Cellvibrio sp. PSBB006: one gene and its partner. The protein of the gene in region 1 binds, or shares a complex with, the protein of each later gene. Links are inferred from orthologs where the notes say so. Each region holds a gene or a part of one and is shown on either strand. Other genes may lie near its edges. The genes, in order: CBR65_RS17120 and xseA.

Region 1 (12,707 bases):
GGCCCAAGGCGTTGTATTTAAAACTTTGCTTGTGGCCCGCCGGGTTAATCACCGCCGTCAGTTCGCCAGCCGCATTCCATTCGTAACGGGTAACGCGTTCGCGCGCATCCAGTTGCTGGCTGAGCAAACCCTGCGCGTTGTAACGGTAGCGCGTGATCTGGCCGTCTGGTGCAGTGAGGGTATCGAGCAAGCCACGCGCGTTGTAACTGCGGCGCCAGAGTGCACCGTCTTTATCGGTGGACGTGAGCAGCTTGCCGTGAAAAAAATAACGCGTCTGACGCTGATCGAGTGCGTCAATGACACCGATTAAATTGCACGCACCGTCGTAGGCATAACGGGTGGCATTGCCTTCGGGATCGGTGTAGCTGGCGAGCAGGCCATTGTCGTAAGTGTAACGATGGGTATTGCCTTCGTTATCAATCTCTTCAGTGATTAAACCGAATTCGTTGTAGGTGTAATAAGACGTGTAGCCGCGACTGTCGGTGGCCTGGCTGCGATTGTTGTCCGGGTCCCACTGGAAGCGATAATCGTAGATGCCCTTGTCGCCCCAGGCGCGCAAACACCGCGCTTGCGTATATTCACCGTCCCACTCGTAGTAATAACTGAAACCGGTAGCCAGGGTGCGACGGCTGAATAGGTGATGGTTGTAGGCGTAGCTTTCGCCGCGCCCGGCAGCATCACGATGCGCGATCAAATCCCCGTCGTCGCTGTAGTCGTATTCAGCTAGCACCCGACTTTGTTGCGAGGCACTGTCTTGCAGGGTGATGCGACTCACGCGGCCATGGGCATCGCGGGTAAATTGCAAGGCTTTACCCCAGTTTCCCGTCACGCGGATTAACGCGTTGTAAGCGTCGTAATGCAGGTTAAGCACAAAACCCTGCTCGGCCTCGCCGGATGCCTGGCGGGCTTGATACGCAGGATGTTGTATCTGGGTCAGGCGGAAGGCACCGGTTTGACCGAGGCGCGTGAAGACTTTGTGCGGCTGGCCCTGTTTGCGCAACACGTAGGCATCATAGGAGATAGCGTCCAGATCCATCTGTTCGTTCAGTAATTTGCTGCGCTGATACGGGCGTGGGCGTTTAAACGTCAGAATGCGACCTTCGTCATCGCTCAGCTCGACCGTATGGTGGCCTTCGTACAAACGCTCGCAACCGCTGTGGGTCCAGCCATGGCCCAGGCCGATATCGCGGCTGTGGCCGGTGCGATAAGTACGTCTCCAGGTGAAGGGCAACGGGCCGGGCAATGTAAAGTCTGTCAGGCTCAGCAATTCCTCGCCGGAGATCATGCTGATGGGGCAGCCGTTGGTGCAGGTGTTGGCAACGGCGGCAGTGCCTTCGTTGGCAGTGTTGGATACCTTGCCGGGCTGGACGCTGGTCACGGCATTTTGGTCAGAGCAGGTCTCGCTGGACTCCGCCGTTACCGCATGGGCTTTGACGTCTTCTTTGGGCGGCGGCAATGCGTCAGAGGCACTGCTCTTGCCCCCGCCTTTGGCGCTGCGATGCCCGCGAAATTCGGTACCCGCCGTTGCGTCAGGCTGGGCCGTTACGGGCACTAACTGCAGCTTTTTGCTGTTCAGGGCGCTGCCAACTTCCTGCTGGATTTTCTCCTGCGAGGGCGGCACGGGCTGCTTGGGAAACAATAATTTCCACACTTCCGCCCAGGTCGCCGGCTGAATCAGGCGGGCGGACTGCAATATCTGCCGGGAATCTTTGGTGGGAGTCCCACCGGTGGTGGGGGTATTAACGGGGGAGAGTTGAAACTCGGCGCCGGTGGTGTTCTTAAACAGTATTTTCATACATCCCTGCTGCTACATAGATATTCCGCAATGCGGGCAACAATAAAACAGGTCGTGCAGTATTCGCAAACCCAATTCAAACGAAGACTCATGCTATCACAGCAAAATGGCCGCGAAACCGGGCGCGGATAACGTTTTTGACGAAAGGTTTACATCTTCATACAAGCCATCAGAAAAGTGGATGCTAAACTCGCCCCATCTATATCAATAATCATCGTGAGGACGCCGTGACTGACGCAAACCGGCATATGCAGCAAACCCTGGAGACGATTTATCGCACCGAATCCCGCCGGGTACTGGCGACACTGATTCGCTTGCTGGGCGATTTTGACCTGGCTGAAGAAGCCTTGCATGATGCCTTCAGTGCTGCCATGGACCAATGGCCCCGCGACGGCCTGCCGGATAATCCCCGCGCCTGGCTGGTATCCACCGGTCGCTTCAAAGCGATTGACCAACTGCGCCGCCGGGCGCGCTTTGATACCTCACTGGAAGATGTCGCCGACCGGCTGGATGAAGAAGCAGAGGAGATGGATAACGAGAATATCGAGGATGATCGCTTGCGCCTGGTGTTTACCTGCTGCCACCCCAGCCTGTCGCCCGATGCCCAGGTGGCGCTGACCCTGCGTGAAGTCTGCGACCTGACAACTGAGGAAATTGCCCGCGCTTTTCTGACTTCCGCACCGACTGTGGCCCAACGCATCGTGCGCGCCAAAGCCAAGATCCGCGATGCCCGCATCCCCTATGAAGTCCCCGCGCCAGCCCAATTACCCGAGCGGCTAGATTCCGTATTGCACGTCATCTACCTGGTGTTTAACGAAGGCTACTCCGCCTCTACCGGCAACGCCGTAACCCGCCACGACCTCTCTGCCGAAGCCATTCGCCTGGGCCGTCTGCTGGTGGAATTACTGCCGGAATCCGAAGCCATGGGTTTGCTGGCCTTGATGTTATTGCATGATTCCCGCCGCCACGCGCGCATGTCGGCCGATGGCGACTTGATCCTGCTGGACGAGCAGGATCGCTCACTCTGGGATCGTCAGCTTATCGCCGAAGGCAGCGAATTGATCACCCGCTCATTGAGTTCGCGCCGTTTTGGTCCCTACACCATCCAGGCCGCGATTGTCGGCGTTCACGCCGAAGCAACGACGCCAGCGGAGACGGATTGGCATGAAATTGTTGGACTTTACGACCTGTTGTTACGCGTTGCGCCCTCACCGGTGGTAGAGCTTAATCGCGCCGTAGCTGTCGCCATGCGCGACGGCCCAGAAGCCGGACTGACCATCATTGACGACATGATCGGCAAGGGTGAACTCAAGGATTATCATTTGCTCTACTCCGCCCGCGCCGACCTGTGCCGCCGACTTGGCCGCCATCAAGACGCAAAAACCGCTTATGAGCAGGCGCTGAAACTGACCAAACAGGAGCCGGAGCGACGCTTTTTAGAACGGCGCATTGCCGCGTTATAAAAAAATTTTAACTCCTGTCGATTCTGTAGTGTGCCAAACGACTATTAAGAAAAACCGCCACTCAGCAGGATCGACACCATGAAATACCTCTGCCTTATTTATCTCGACGAAGAAGCGATGAATGCACTGCCACCCAGTGAGTGGAACGCGCTGATAAGGGAGTGCATCGCCTATTCGGACCAACTGCAAGCCAGCCACTATTACCTCGCCGGCGATGCTCTGGAGTCCGTTCATACCGCCACCACCGTGCGCTGGCGCAATGGCAAATTGTCGGCAACCGACGGTCCCTTTGCTGAAACCAAAGAACAGCTTGCCGGTTATTGCTTGCTTGAAGCGCGGGATTTGAACGAAGCCATTCAGCTAGCGAGCAAATTGCCGCCAGCGCGCTATGGCGGTGTAGAAGTACGGCCCATCCGTGAGCTGGAAGAATCACTTGTTCAAACTGTCAGTTAAAAAATCCCATCAAGGAAACATTATGAAGACCAAGAGATCCATCACCATGACCATTGTTCTGATTATCATTGCGCTGATTGCCATCCTGCTGATTCTGGCCGCGACCAAACCCGATCATTTTCGGGTTGAACGCACGATTACCATCAACACATCGCCTGAACAGATTTTCCCACTGATCAATAATTTTCATCAGTGGACACATTGGTCGCCATGGGAGAAAAAAGACCCGCAGATGCAACGCCATTACAGTGACGGCCCCAGCGGAACAGGCGCGACCTATGCGTGGGAGGGCGACAATAACGTTGGCCACGGACGCATGGAAATTACGGAATCCACGCCCTACACAAAAGTTGGTATTGCGTTGCATTTCATCAAGCCTTTTACCGCACATAACACCGCCACGTTTACGCTCACACCGACAGACAATGGCACCAGAGTCGAATGGATAATGGAGGGCCCGAATTCCTTCATCAGCAAACTTATGCATGTCTTTATCAATATGGACAAGATGGTGGGGAAAGATTTTGAGGCTGGATTGCAGCAGATGAAAACAGTCGCCGAAGCGCCAGAGAGAGCGTCGGTACGTTAATCAACACTGTCAGCAGAATGACAGGGATTGAGCAGCAGGACGAATCGCCATAGCATGAAAAAAACATCTTGTGTCGATACGACCAGCTCTTAATCGACTAATGACTAATGACTAATGACGCATCAACGATTAAAGGAGAACCAATATGTCCACGTCCAACGAAGAAATCGAAATCCGCGCCAGCATTGAACAATGGGAAGCCGCCATGCGCACCGGCAAGGTCGACGAGATCGTCAAACACTACGCCGACAACCTCGTCGCTTATGATGCGGTAATGAAGCTGCAATTCGTCGGCAAGAAAGCCTATACCGACCACTGGCATGCCTGCATGGAATTTGCACCACACGGCATGATTTACGAAGCACGCGATCTGGTTATCCATACCGAAGGCAGTATCGCATTCAGCTACAATCTGGCCCGGTGCGGCGGCTACGATGATCAGGGCAACGAGCAATTTTCCTGGATGCGCGTAACGCGTGGCTATCGCAAAATGAATGGTCAATGGCTCGTGATCCACGAACACTTTTCCAGTCCGTTTGATATGGAAAGCGGCAAAGTGTTGTTTGATGCAACACCTTGAACAACGGGATAAAAGGCATTCCAGAAAATCAGGCTTATGTTTTTTAAGCCATGCACATTGATATTGATTCAAAACAAACTACCAGCCTGCAATGGCTATCGATCAAATTACAGGACATTTTATGAAATACCTTTGTCTCGTTTACTACGATGAAAATGTTATCAATGCCATGTCTCCGCAAGAATGGGAGTCACTCAACAAGGAATGTATTGCCTGCGGTGACAATCTGCGTAGCACAGGCCACTTTCTTGGAGGTAATGCGCTGCAACCAGTCAATACAGCGGCCACCTTACGTGTTCGCGATGGCAGGCCACATGTTACCGATGGTCCCTTCGCCGAGACAAAAGAGCAATTGGCTGGCTTTTATTTATTGGAAGCCGAGAATCTCGACCAGGTGATTCAGCTAGCAGGCAAGATTCCACCTGCACGGCTCGGCAGCATTGAGATTCGACCCATTCGCGAATTGCAGCCTGATTAATCAGGCTGTTACAAGCTCAGGAATACGATATGACAATGCCTTCAGCGACGTCCATAAAACCTGCACGCTTTGAACAGAAAAGCACTATGCGTATTGCGGGCTTACGTCTTCGGCTTGATGATAAGGCCGCGCAAAAAATACCCGAACTGTGGCAACAACTTGCACCGCATCTGGGTAAAGTGTCATCACAAGTTGGCAACGCAGATTATGGCTTATGTATCCGTGTCGATGACAGTAATAGCTGTTTTGATTATCTGGCCGGCATGGAAATTGGAGATCGATCCGGTGTGCCAACAGAATGGTCTGAGGTAATGCTACCGGAGCAACAATACGCCATATTTACTCATCATCAACATGTGTCGCAATTGCGCCAAACTATCCATAACATTTTTGATCAATGGCTGCCTGCATCGGGTTATGTCCACGCAGCTGGCGGCCCAGGCATGGTGCATTTTATTGAGCGTTACGGTGACACGTTTAATCCGCAGACAGGTACCGGTGATATTGAACTCTGGTTACCCGTTAAAACCAGGTAATGTTTCAGCAATTCATTTTCAGCAGGAGAATGATCATGACCGACAACATCAAACATCCGCAAGTGGTATCCCGTGAAGCATGGTTAGTCGCGCGTAAAGCGCATCTGCAAAAGGAAAAAGAATTTACACATTTTCGCGATCAGTTGAGCGCCGAGCGACGGGCCTTGCCTTGGGTAAAGGTTGACAAGGAATACATATTCGAGAGCTCACAAGGCAAGGAAACCCTGAGCGATTTGTTCAACGGGCGCAGCCAATTAATTGTGTACCATTTTATGTTTGCCCCCGGCTGGGAGCAGGGGTGTGATGGCTGCTCGTTTTTAGCTGACCATTTTGACGGGCCCAACTTGCATCTCCCCCATCACGATGTCACCTTGCTCGCGGTATCACGTGCGCCCTGGCAGGAATTTCAGGCATTTAAGCAACGCATGGGCTGGCAATTCAAATGGGTTTCCTCTTTCGGCAGTGACTTTAACTACGATTACCATGTCAGCCCCAGTGAAGCCGACATAACCGCGGGTAAGATGTATTACAACTATGAAGAGCAAGAGGGCGAACCCGGTGAGGGGCCTGGTGTCAGCGTGTTTTATAAAGATAATGAAGGCAATATTTTTCACACCTATTCCGCTTACGCGCGCGGCGGTGACATTCTGATTAATACGTATAATTTTCTGGATCTCACGCCAAAGGGCCGCAATGAGGATGAGATTATGGACTGGATGCGGCTTCACGATGAATATGAAGATGCTCAACCGACTAAGGATGCCTGTTGTCATTGAGTTGGCAAAACAGGCGCCTGTTAACTAAACAGACGCCTGGGTTTGCGATCAAGCCATCTCGGCACGAATCGTATCAAGTAATTTTTTAGTTGCGCGAATACCGGCCTCTTCACTTAATTTATTGCCTTCGTATTCGATGCCAACGTATCCCTGATAATTAGCCGCCTTCACCAGCTTTAACATGGCCCGAAAGTCGATACTGCTTTCATTGCCTTGCTCATCAAAGTCAAAACTTTTGGCACTCACAGCGCCGGCATAAGGCATCAATTCCGCCACGCCTTTGTAGATATCATATTGTTCAACGCAAGGGGATTCCCACATATCACCATCGCGACGACGAACACAAAAATTACCGAAGTCCGGCATGGTACCGCACCGCGAGTGATCAACGGCGCGCATCACATCGGTCAGTAATTTTGCATCGGAAGAAAAACCACCATGGTTTTCTACCAGAATATTGATATTGAAATCGTCCGAGAACTCACACAAGGCGCGCAGTGTTTCGGTGGAGTGCTTTTTCCATTCAGCTTCTGTTCCCTCACCATGCAAGTTGATACGTATGGCAGTGCAGTCAAGATATCTTGCCGCTTCAATCCATTTCTTATGCCCCTCAATAGCGGCAGCACGAATTTGTTTATCGGCAGATGCCATCTCTGGCTCACCGTCAATCATAATCAGGGAGTTCACCACACCATTATCTTCGGCGCGTTGTTTGAGTTGTCGCAAAAACGTTTGGTCTTTGGCTTTGTCCATAAAAAATTGGTTGACGTATTCCACCGCGCCTATGTCATAGGTTTTGCGCGCAACAACCGGAAAATCCAGCGCCTTGATCTCGCCGGCAAATAACGCCTTGTGCAAGGACCACTGCGCCAGGGAAATCTCAAAATCAAAGGCCGGTGCAGCAACCGCGTCCAGGGTAGCGATACCCAGAGATGCACTACCAATAAGCCCCGCTGATGCAACAAGAAAGTGTCGGCGGGAGAGGGAAAAGTCTGACGAAGAGGACATAGGCAGTGACCTTGTGATTGTTATTGACACAAGGATTCTACTGGGGGGATGGACGACAGGACAATGACTTTACGTTAGCTTACAGAAGGGGGTAAAAAACCGGTGATGCGCATTTGCCATCACACAAAGCAACCCGTAAACATCGAGCGAAACCGGGACTACTGCCAGTTGCGCCGCGTACTGAATTGCGGACGCAAGAACTCCATCTGGTCGCCGCGAATCCGCTCGCTGTTGATCAGCGCCAGATACTCCGCCGTATTGGGGCAAAAAGGCAAAGCCAGCAATTCCATATTCACTTCGGTCAATAACCGATTGCCTTTATGCTGATTACAGCGTTTGCATGCGGCTACCACATTATTCCACTTGTCTTTGCCACCACGACTCAAGGGGTGCACATGGTCACGGGACAGCTGTCCATAGGTAAAGGAACGCCCGCAGTACAGACATTGATAATGATCGCGCGCAAACAAGGCTGCATTGGTCAACGGGGGAATTAAACGCATACGCGCAAGACGATTGCCGCCACAGGCAATAATGGCTGGCAAATCCATGTAGGTCTGCAAACCTGTCAGCCGGGAATGCCCGCCGTGAACACGGCGAACAAAACCACCCAGGCTCCAGGCCACCAGGTCGCGCGCATAAAGACACACAGCTTCTTGCCAATGCAGCCACTCGATCGGTTGACCCGCCGTATTGAGCCGCAATATTCGTGCTTCCATCGACACCTCCATCGTAGAGAACCGGACAAAACCAGAAACTACCACTCGAACATCGATACGCTACTACTGCTTTTACTACGTTTTTATGACAAACGCTATCGCCCTTGAGCGGTTTTATGATCTTTTAGCTATACATTGATGAGATTGTCACATTTGACTTGATAAAAGAATACTGGAGAAAGCAGAAAAAAGCTCTCTCCAGTTAACTGGCGGGATAAAAATTTTTGCGCGAAAAAGTTACCACCCTTTATTCATTTGGAGGGTGGCAAAACAGCTTCGTCGCCGACGGGAGTCCGAACCGGCAATTCATCCGTTTTACGACTGACCAGCCCTTTGACCTTATCGCGAAAATATTTTTCCACGTAGAGGTAGGTAAAACGTGAAATCAGAACGGTTAATAGAATCAAGGCAATATTAATCAACACGGCCCAGACCCCAAGATTTTTGGGGGCGGCCTTAAACACGATTTCATACAGGTTGGAAAAGAACGAGAGAATGATGTCATGAGTCATGTAGATGGAATAGGACCACAATCCGATACTGCGCAACGGCGCCGTGTCCAATAGCCGCCCGACAAGACCATGAATAGGGCTGGCAAATACCATCAGCAACAAACAGAAAGATGCCAATGTCATCGCAAGATAACCGTCGCCGCGATGCGCAAGACACACCGCAGCCACCGTCAATGCAACGGCGACGATTTCCAGTGCATGAATATTGAAACGCGCCAACCCCTGCGCAATCTCATCCTTCCAACGATACAAGAGCACGCCGCAATAAAATGCTGACATACAGCGAATAAAGCCGTAATCATAGGTTCCATCCATCTGTCCCGCCGGGTTAACACTGAAGAGGAAGGCGTAACCGGGAATAATAATCAGCAAGGGAAAGATTCTGCTGCCGCTGCGATCAAGGGTTAACAACAAAATGAAGAACGCAATGTAGGTAAAAAACTCTACACTGATACTCCAACTGGGATGATTCCACGACAAATAATCGTGCACCCCCATGGCGTGCACCAAAAACAGATTACTGACAAAGCTGTAGGCGTTGTTATGTTCGAACTGATCTACGCCGCCATAACCCGCACTGATAAAGTACTGCTTGCCCAAAATATAAGGCACCCATACCAGGAGCATAAACAAGTGTAAGGGGTAAATTCGGCCGAGCCGCAGGCTGATGTATTCACGAAATGCCAAACCCTGGCGGATTTTATCGGCATAGGCGAGCGTCAAAACAAACCCGGATAAAATAAAAAAGAAATCCACAAACAGATAACTGTTTTTAACAAAATCGAGGCTTTTGGTTCCAACAATAAAATGAGAATGGAAAAGTAAGACAAGACACGCCGCAACACCGCGCAACGATTCCAGCTTGCTGTACATAGCAACCCCCTTTGCATTGTGAAGACTTCAGCTTTAGCAGCTAAACTGCCGCAGCCTAATCCGGAGATGGAGAAAGAACAATGACAAACGGGCGGAATAAAGTGGAAAAAGCTTTCTATTTATCACAAAAAACATAATTGCTGTCGCGCAAATAATTTCATGCGCACTTATTCAACACAAAACAGACAGCAGCGCAAACCGATAATAGAGGTGAAGGGATGGATTGGCAAACCGGTGATAAAAATAAACCCCCGCTGCGGGGGGCAGCGAGGGTTTGTGTCTTACAGGATGGGAGCCCTACCTTAGGCTGATATATGGCGCAACTCCTGTTGATCCTTGCCACACAGGTCCGTGTGTATGCGTCCGTAACAGGTGCCATTATTGTTGAACGGCACGTCAGGCGCCAGTGGGCATTGGCGGAGAGTTTTGTAGGATATGTCTCACACGGCAGCGGATTTTCGCCAGCCAGGAGACGGCACCAGAAACTCCTGCCATGTTGTCCTGACCGGGTTTATAATCGCGCCCTTTGCAGGCGACGCCATATCCCCTAATAAATCGATGCGACGCAACCACAAAGCCCCACCCTTGGAGCAGACTATGGCAGTAAAAAAGAAAGGCGCAGACTTTGAGCAGTCCCTTAATGCGCTGGAAACCCTGGTTAACAAGATGGAACAGGGCGACATGACACTGGAAGAGTCCCTCAAAGCGTTCGAAACCGGCATCCAATTAACACGGGATTGCCAGGCACGGCTGGCGGCCGCCGAGCAACAGGTACAGAAATTGGTGGAAAATCAGGGCGTTATCAACCTCGAGCCATTTGACGCCCAAGGCGACGACGAATGAGTGACGATTTCAGTCAGTTTGTAGCCAATTGCCGCCATCGTGTCGACAGCGCCTTGCAGAATCTGCTCCCTGTCACCATGGGTGCCGGCGAACGCTTGCGGGACGCCATGCGTTACAGCCTGTTCAATGGCGGCAAGCGCGTGCGCCCCATCCTGGTCTATGCCAGCGGACTGGCGGTCGGCGGCGCGTTAAACCCGGCACAACAGGCTTCTCTCGATACCATCGCCTGCGCGCTCGAATGTATTCATGCCTACAGCCTCGTTCATGACGACCTACCCGCCATGGATGACGATGATTTGCGGCGCGGCAAGCCCACCTGCCATATTGCCTTTGATGAAGCTACAGCCATCCTCGCCGGTGATGCGCTGCAAACCCTGGCGTTTGAGTTACTCAGTGAAGCACCCCACCTGGACGATGCCTGCAAGATTACCTTGCTGCAACAGCTGACCCGCGCCTCCGGGGTACGTGGCATGGTGTTGGGTCAATCCATTGATTTGGCTGCGGTCAACCATCAATTGGATTTAACGCAACTGGAAACCATGCACCGCCATAAGACCGGTGCATTAATTAGCGCAAGCGTTGCCATGGGTGCTATTGCCTGTGGCGCAGATGAACCACGATTACACGCGCTTGGCACCTATGCCGCCGCTATTGGGCTGGCGTTTCAGGTGCAGGACGACATCCTGGACGTTATTACCGATACCGCGACTCTCGGCAAGCAGCAAGGCGCAGATATAGCACGCAACAAGCCTACCTACGTGTCTTTATTAGGGTTGGATAACGCACGCGCCAAAGCACGGGAATTGCACCAGCAGGCTCTGGCGGCGCTGACGGAATTTGATCAACGGGCTCAGCCGTTACGGGCTCTTTCGGCGTATATCATCGAACGCAGTCACTAAACCGCTGCCTTAATCTGGGAATACGCATGTAATCGGGCGCTAGGCAATGAGCCGCAGCCCGCCTACAATGTCGCCCTTTGACCGGCGTAATATAAGATCAATTTTGACCAACCGATGGCAGTCAATGTTTAACGAGATACCCACCAGCCGACCGTCCACCCCGCTTCTGGATAGCATTGACTCTCCAGCGGAGCTGCGTGCGCTCAACGAAAAACAACTGCCCGAACTGGCTGAAGAACTGCGCGCGTTCCTGCTTTATACGGTAGGCCAGACCGGCGGTCATTTTGGTGCCGGCCTCGGTGTGGTGGAACTCACCATAGCACTGCATTACGTTTACCAGACTCCCGATGATCGCCTGGTATGGGATGTGGGCCACCAGACTTACCCGCACAAAATTCTCACCAACCGCCGCGAACGGATGCACAGCATGCGTCAGGGCGGCGGTTTATCGGGCTTTCCCAAGCGCGATGAAAGCGATTACGACACCTTTGGTGTCGGCCACTCCAGCACCTCCATCAGTGCCGCATTGGGCATGGCCATCGGCAGTCAGATGGCCGAAAGCGAGCGCAAATGTGTTGCCGTGATCGGCGATGGTGCCATGACCGCTGGTATGGCTTTTGAGGCGCTGAACCATACGGCGCACATCAACAGCGACATGTTAGTCATCCTCAATGACAACAATATGTCGATCTCGCCCAATGTGGGCGGATTGGCCACCTATCTATCCAAGATCTGGGGCAGCAAGTTTTACAACTCCCTGCGCGAAGGCAGTAAGCAAGTACTCACTAAAATCCCGCAGGCCTGGGAATTTGCCCGTCGCACCGAAGAACACTTCAAGGGCTTTGTCTCTCCCGGCACCCTGTTTGAAGAGATGGGCTTTAACTATATCGGCCCCATCGATGGCCATGACCTCATCAGTCTGGTGCGCTACCTGCGCAACCTGCGCGAAGTTAAAGGCCCCAAGCTGCTACATGTGATAACCCAGAAGGGCAAGGGCTTTGGCCCTGCCGAGGAAGATCCGGTGGGGTATCACGCGCTCAACAAGATCGAACCCAAAAAAACAGTTATCAAAAACGCCAACATCGCCGTAAAGCCCAAATACCAACAAGTCTTTGGTGACTGGTTATGTGATATGGCCGCACAGGATGAACGCCTGGTCGGTATTACCCCCGCCATGTGCGAA
Region 2 (3,452 bases), 2.8 Mb from region 1 along the record:
ATTTTTCATTTACCACCAGTACTTTTTCGATGCGATGCTTGTGCAGTAAGCTGCGGACTTCATCAGCACCAGCGCCTTCCTTAACGGTGACCAGTTGCGCCTTGGGCGTCATGATGCTGGAAACCTGCGCATCCAGATTGCTTTCAAAACGCACATCGCGACCGGTGACAATGCCCACCAAATCACCGTTATCCAGCACGGGCACACCGGAGATATTGTTCTTACGGGTCAGGGCATGCAAATCGCGGATAGTCGCTTTGGAATCAATGGTAATCGGGTCTTTAACAACACCTGCTTCAAATTTCTTGACGGCACGCACTTCCAGCGCTTGCTGTTCTATGCTCATACTCTTGTGAATGATACCGATACCCCCTTCCTGCGCGATGGCAATCGCCAGACGGGCTTCGGTTACGGTATCCATGGCGGCGGAAATCAATGGGATATTGAGCTGAATACCACGGGTCAACTGGGTCTTGAGCGACACGTCTTTCGGGGTGACGTCGGAATAACCGGGCACCAGCAGAACATCATCAAACGTGAGGGCTTCTTCAGCAATTCGCAACATACCAACCAACCTCTGTTCAGAGAGTAAATAAACGCGAAATTATAGCTGTTCAGACGAACAGGGTAAACCGCTGGCTACCAGATGTTGTGTGGTAGCACGGCATCAAACCACTGATATTGCGTCATTTTTTATCTGAGCTGCCCACCGGGATGGTGGCAGTTATCCACGGTCATCGCCTAGAATAGCCGCCATGCTTACCTCTGATATCTTCACCAGCGGCACAGACCGCGATGTGCTCTCCGTCAGCCAGCTGAATCGCAAGGCGAAACAGTTGCTGGAAACTCATTTACCCCTCTTGTGGGTAGAGGGCGAATTATCCAACGTGTCCCAGCCCTCGTCGGGCCACTGGTACTTCACCCTGAAGGATGAGCAGGCCCAGGTTCGTTGCGCCATGTTCCGCAACCGCAATATGCTGGTTCGTTTTGCCCCCCGCCAGGGGCAACAGGTCCTGATACGGGCGCGAGTCAGCCTGTATGAAGGACGTGGTGATTACCAGTTAATCGTGGAGCATATGGAGGAAGCAGGTTTCGGCGCCTTGCAGCGGGCATTTGAGGCACTCAAGCTGAAGCTGGCCAACGAAGGCCTGTTCGATGATGCCTATAAACAGCCTTTGCCGTCACTGCCGAAACACATTGCCGTGATTACTTCCCCTACTGGCGCGGCCATTCGCGATGTACTCAGTGTGCTCAACCGCCGTTTTCCTGCCATTCCGGTCACGGTGATACCGGTGGCGGTTCAAGGCAAGGAAGCGGCGCCACAGATTGTGCGCGCCATTGACTTGGCCAACCGGGCCGGACTGTTTGATGTGGTTATCCTGGCTCGTGGCGGCGGCTCGCTGGAAGACCTGTGGCCCTTTAACGAAGAAAGCGTCGCGCGCGCGATACATGCCAGTGAACTGCCCATCGTGAGCGCCGTAGGTCACGAAGTCGATTTTACGATTGCGGATTTTGTGGCTGACCTGCGCGCGCCCACACCCTCCGCCGCGGCCGAATTACTGGTGCCCGATGCCGAAGACTGGCTGGAAACCTTTGCCGGTTATGAAATCCTCTTGCAGGAAGCCATTGAACGTAAGCTGCAATCATTCAAACAACGGCTGGAATGGCTACGCACTCGCCTGCGCCACCCCGGCGAACGGCTTCAGCAGCAAGCCCAGCGACTTGATGGACTGGAGTTACGTCTGGTGCGCGCCGTGGATCATCAGCTGCTGCGCTGCCATACGCGCCTGAATACGCTGGTATTGCGCCAAAAACCTTTACAGCCCAGGTTGCGTATCAATCAGCTCAGCCAGCAAGTGTCGCAGCATCACGCCACCCTGGTAAAAAATATGCAGCGCCATTTACGGGCGCAGCAGCAACGGCTGGCGGAAGCAGCGCGCCTGCTGCAAACCGTGAGCCCGTTGAACACCTTGCAGCGGGGCTATGCCATCGCGACGGATTCACATCACAAGGTCATCACCAACAGCAGCCAAGTTGCGCCGGGCGACAGCATCAACGCTCGCCTGGCTGAGGGAGAGTTGCAATGTCGGGTCGAAAAAATTCTTTCCTGATCCGGTTTGTTCGTTGCAGCTCGTGCATCACCCAAGTATATTGAACGCGCTTGTCGGGGCGCCTCGGTGTTCATTGTGAACATACGGAGGCTGAGATCGGTACGGCCGAACCCGTTGAACCTGATCAGGTTGATACCTGCGGAGGGAACAAGGTGTTGCTTTGCTCCCTTCCCGCTCCGCCATCTGATCACTCTTGTCATTCGTACTCTTATCGAGACCTTGTGAACAGCAAACAACCCAATTCCATTGCCATTGCCGGGGCCGGCCTACTCGGGCGCCTACTGGCCTGGCGTTTGTTGCGTGCCGGTGCACGCGTAACGCTCTATGAAGCCGGTGCATTGTCACCCTCCCCGGCTGCTGCCTTCACCGCTGCCGGTATGATTTCGCCATTGAGCGAAGCCGTTGTATCTGAATACGCTGTTTATGAAATGGGGCTGTTCGCGTTGCGGCAATGGCCGCAGTGGCTCAGCGAACTACATCACCCGTCGCTAACCCCCTTGTTTTCACAACGCGGCAGCCTGGTGGTTGCTCATCCGCAGGATGTCAGCGAACTGCAACAATTTGCGCAGGAGTTGCATTTTGTTTTGCAGAAACCGGTCGGCTACCGCTGGGTTACGCGCGAAGAGATTCGTCAGCTGGAGCCGGATTTACACGAGGGATTTCACAACGGCTTGTTGCTGGAAGACGAAGGGCATATCGACAATCGCCAGCTGCTGGATGTATTGCTGAATGAAATCCGCACGTCCGGCGGTGAATGTATTGAGCACTGCCCTGTCACAGTCAGTGCGCACACCATCACCACAAAAACAGACCAAAGAACTTACGATCTGGTGATTGATTGTCGCGGCATGGGCGCTAAAAACCCAGCCAATCAACTGCGCGGGGTTCGCGGTGAAACGCTGCATGTTGAAACCCGGGAAATCACCTTGCAGCGCCCGGTACGCTTGATGCACCCGCGTTACCAACTTTACATCGTGCCCAAACCGGATCATCGCTTTGTGATCGGTGCGACGCAGATTGAAAGCGAAGATCGCTCGCCGGTGACCCTGCAGTCATCACTGGAATTAAGTAGCGCGCTTTACACACTTTCACCGGCATTTGCCGAAGCGAGAATCCTGGAGCTTGGTGTGAATCTGCGTCCTGCTTTTATGGACAATATGCCAAAGGTTGATAGTCAGCCCGGTCTAATGTGCGCGAACGGTTTATTTCGCCATGGATTTCTTTTGGCACCAGCTGTGGTCAGCTACATAGTGGCTTGCATTCAAGATACATCCGAGAAACCTTTTCAATCCATCCTGACAGCGCGTTAATTTTTTATGATTCAACTCAGTTTAAACAATA

The links.
Region 2: the proteins of CBR65_RS17120 (region 1) and xseA are in contact, whole or in part, in a cryo-EM structure (PDB 8TXR), measured with the Escherichia coli proteins. The link is inferred for Cellvibrio sp. PSBB006 from one-to-one orthologs.

What each region holds. Positions count from the first base shown.
Region 1 is NZ_CP021382.1:4,128,825-4,141,531, reverse strand. The notes cover bases 9,020-12,002. They hold CBR65_RS17120 (exodeoxyribonuclease VII small subunit), read left to right. Parts: upstream 9,020-10,379; coding sequence 10,380-10,625; downstream 10,626-12,002. Other genes in these bases: dxs (1-deoxy-D-xylulose-5-phosphate synthase), read left to right, coding at 11,649-12,002; ispA ((2E,6E)-farnesyl diphosphate synthase), read left to right, coding at 10,622-11,524; CBR65_RS17125 (acyltransferase), read right to left, coding at 9,020-9,782. In the rest of the region: CBR65_RS17175 (RHS repeat-associated core domain-containing protein), read right to left, coding at 1-1,795; CBR65_RS17170 (RNA polymerase sigma factor), read left to right, coding at 2,023-3,258; CBR65_RS17165 (YciI family protein), read left to right, coding at 3,337-3,711; CBR65_RS17160 (SRPBCC family protein), read left to right, coding at 3,734-4,300; CBR65_RS17155 (nuclear transport factor 2 family protein), read left to right, coding at 4,446-4,880; CBR65_RS17150 (YciI family protein), read left to right, coding at 5,002-5,358; CBR65_RS17145 (GyrI-like domain-containing protein), read left to right, coding at 5,388-5,894; CBR65_RS17140 (thioredoxin family protein), read left to right, coding at 5,930-6,670; CBR65_RS17135 (sugar phosphate isomerase/epimerase), read right to left, coding at 6,719-7,678; CBR65_RS17130 (HNH endonuclease), read right to left, coding at 7,837-8,397; more of CBR65_RS17125, read right to left, coding at 8,649-9,019; more of dxs, read left to right, coding at 12,003-12,707. UniProt on the Escherichia coli protein: Bidirectionally degrades single-stranded DNA into large acid-insoluble oligonucleotides, which are then degraded further into small acid-soluble oligonucleotides.
Region 2 is NZ_CP021382.1:1,335,265-1,338,716, forward strand. What follows is about bases 1-2,933. They hold xseA (exodeoxyribonuclease VII large subunit), read left to right. Parts: upstream 1-755; coding sequence 756-2,111; downstream 2,112-2,933. Other genes in these bases: guaB (IMP dehydrogenase), read right to left, coding at 1-565; thiO (glycine oxidase ThiO), read left to right, coding at 2,333-2,933. In the rest of the region: more of thiO, read left to right, coding at 2,934-3,421; sulfur carrier protein ThiS, read left to right, coding at 3,428-3,452. UniProt on the Escherichia coli protein: Bidirectionally degrades single-stranded DNA into large acid-insoluble oligonucleotides, which are then degraded further into small acid-soluble oligonucleotides.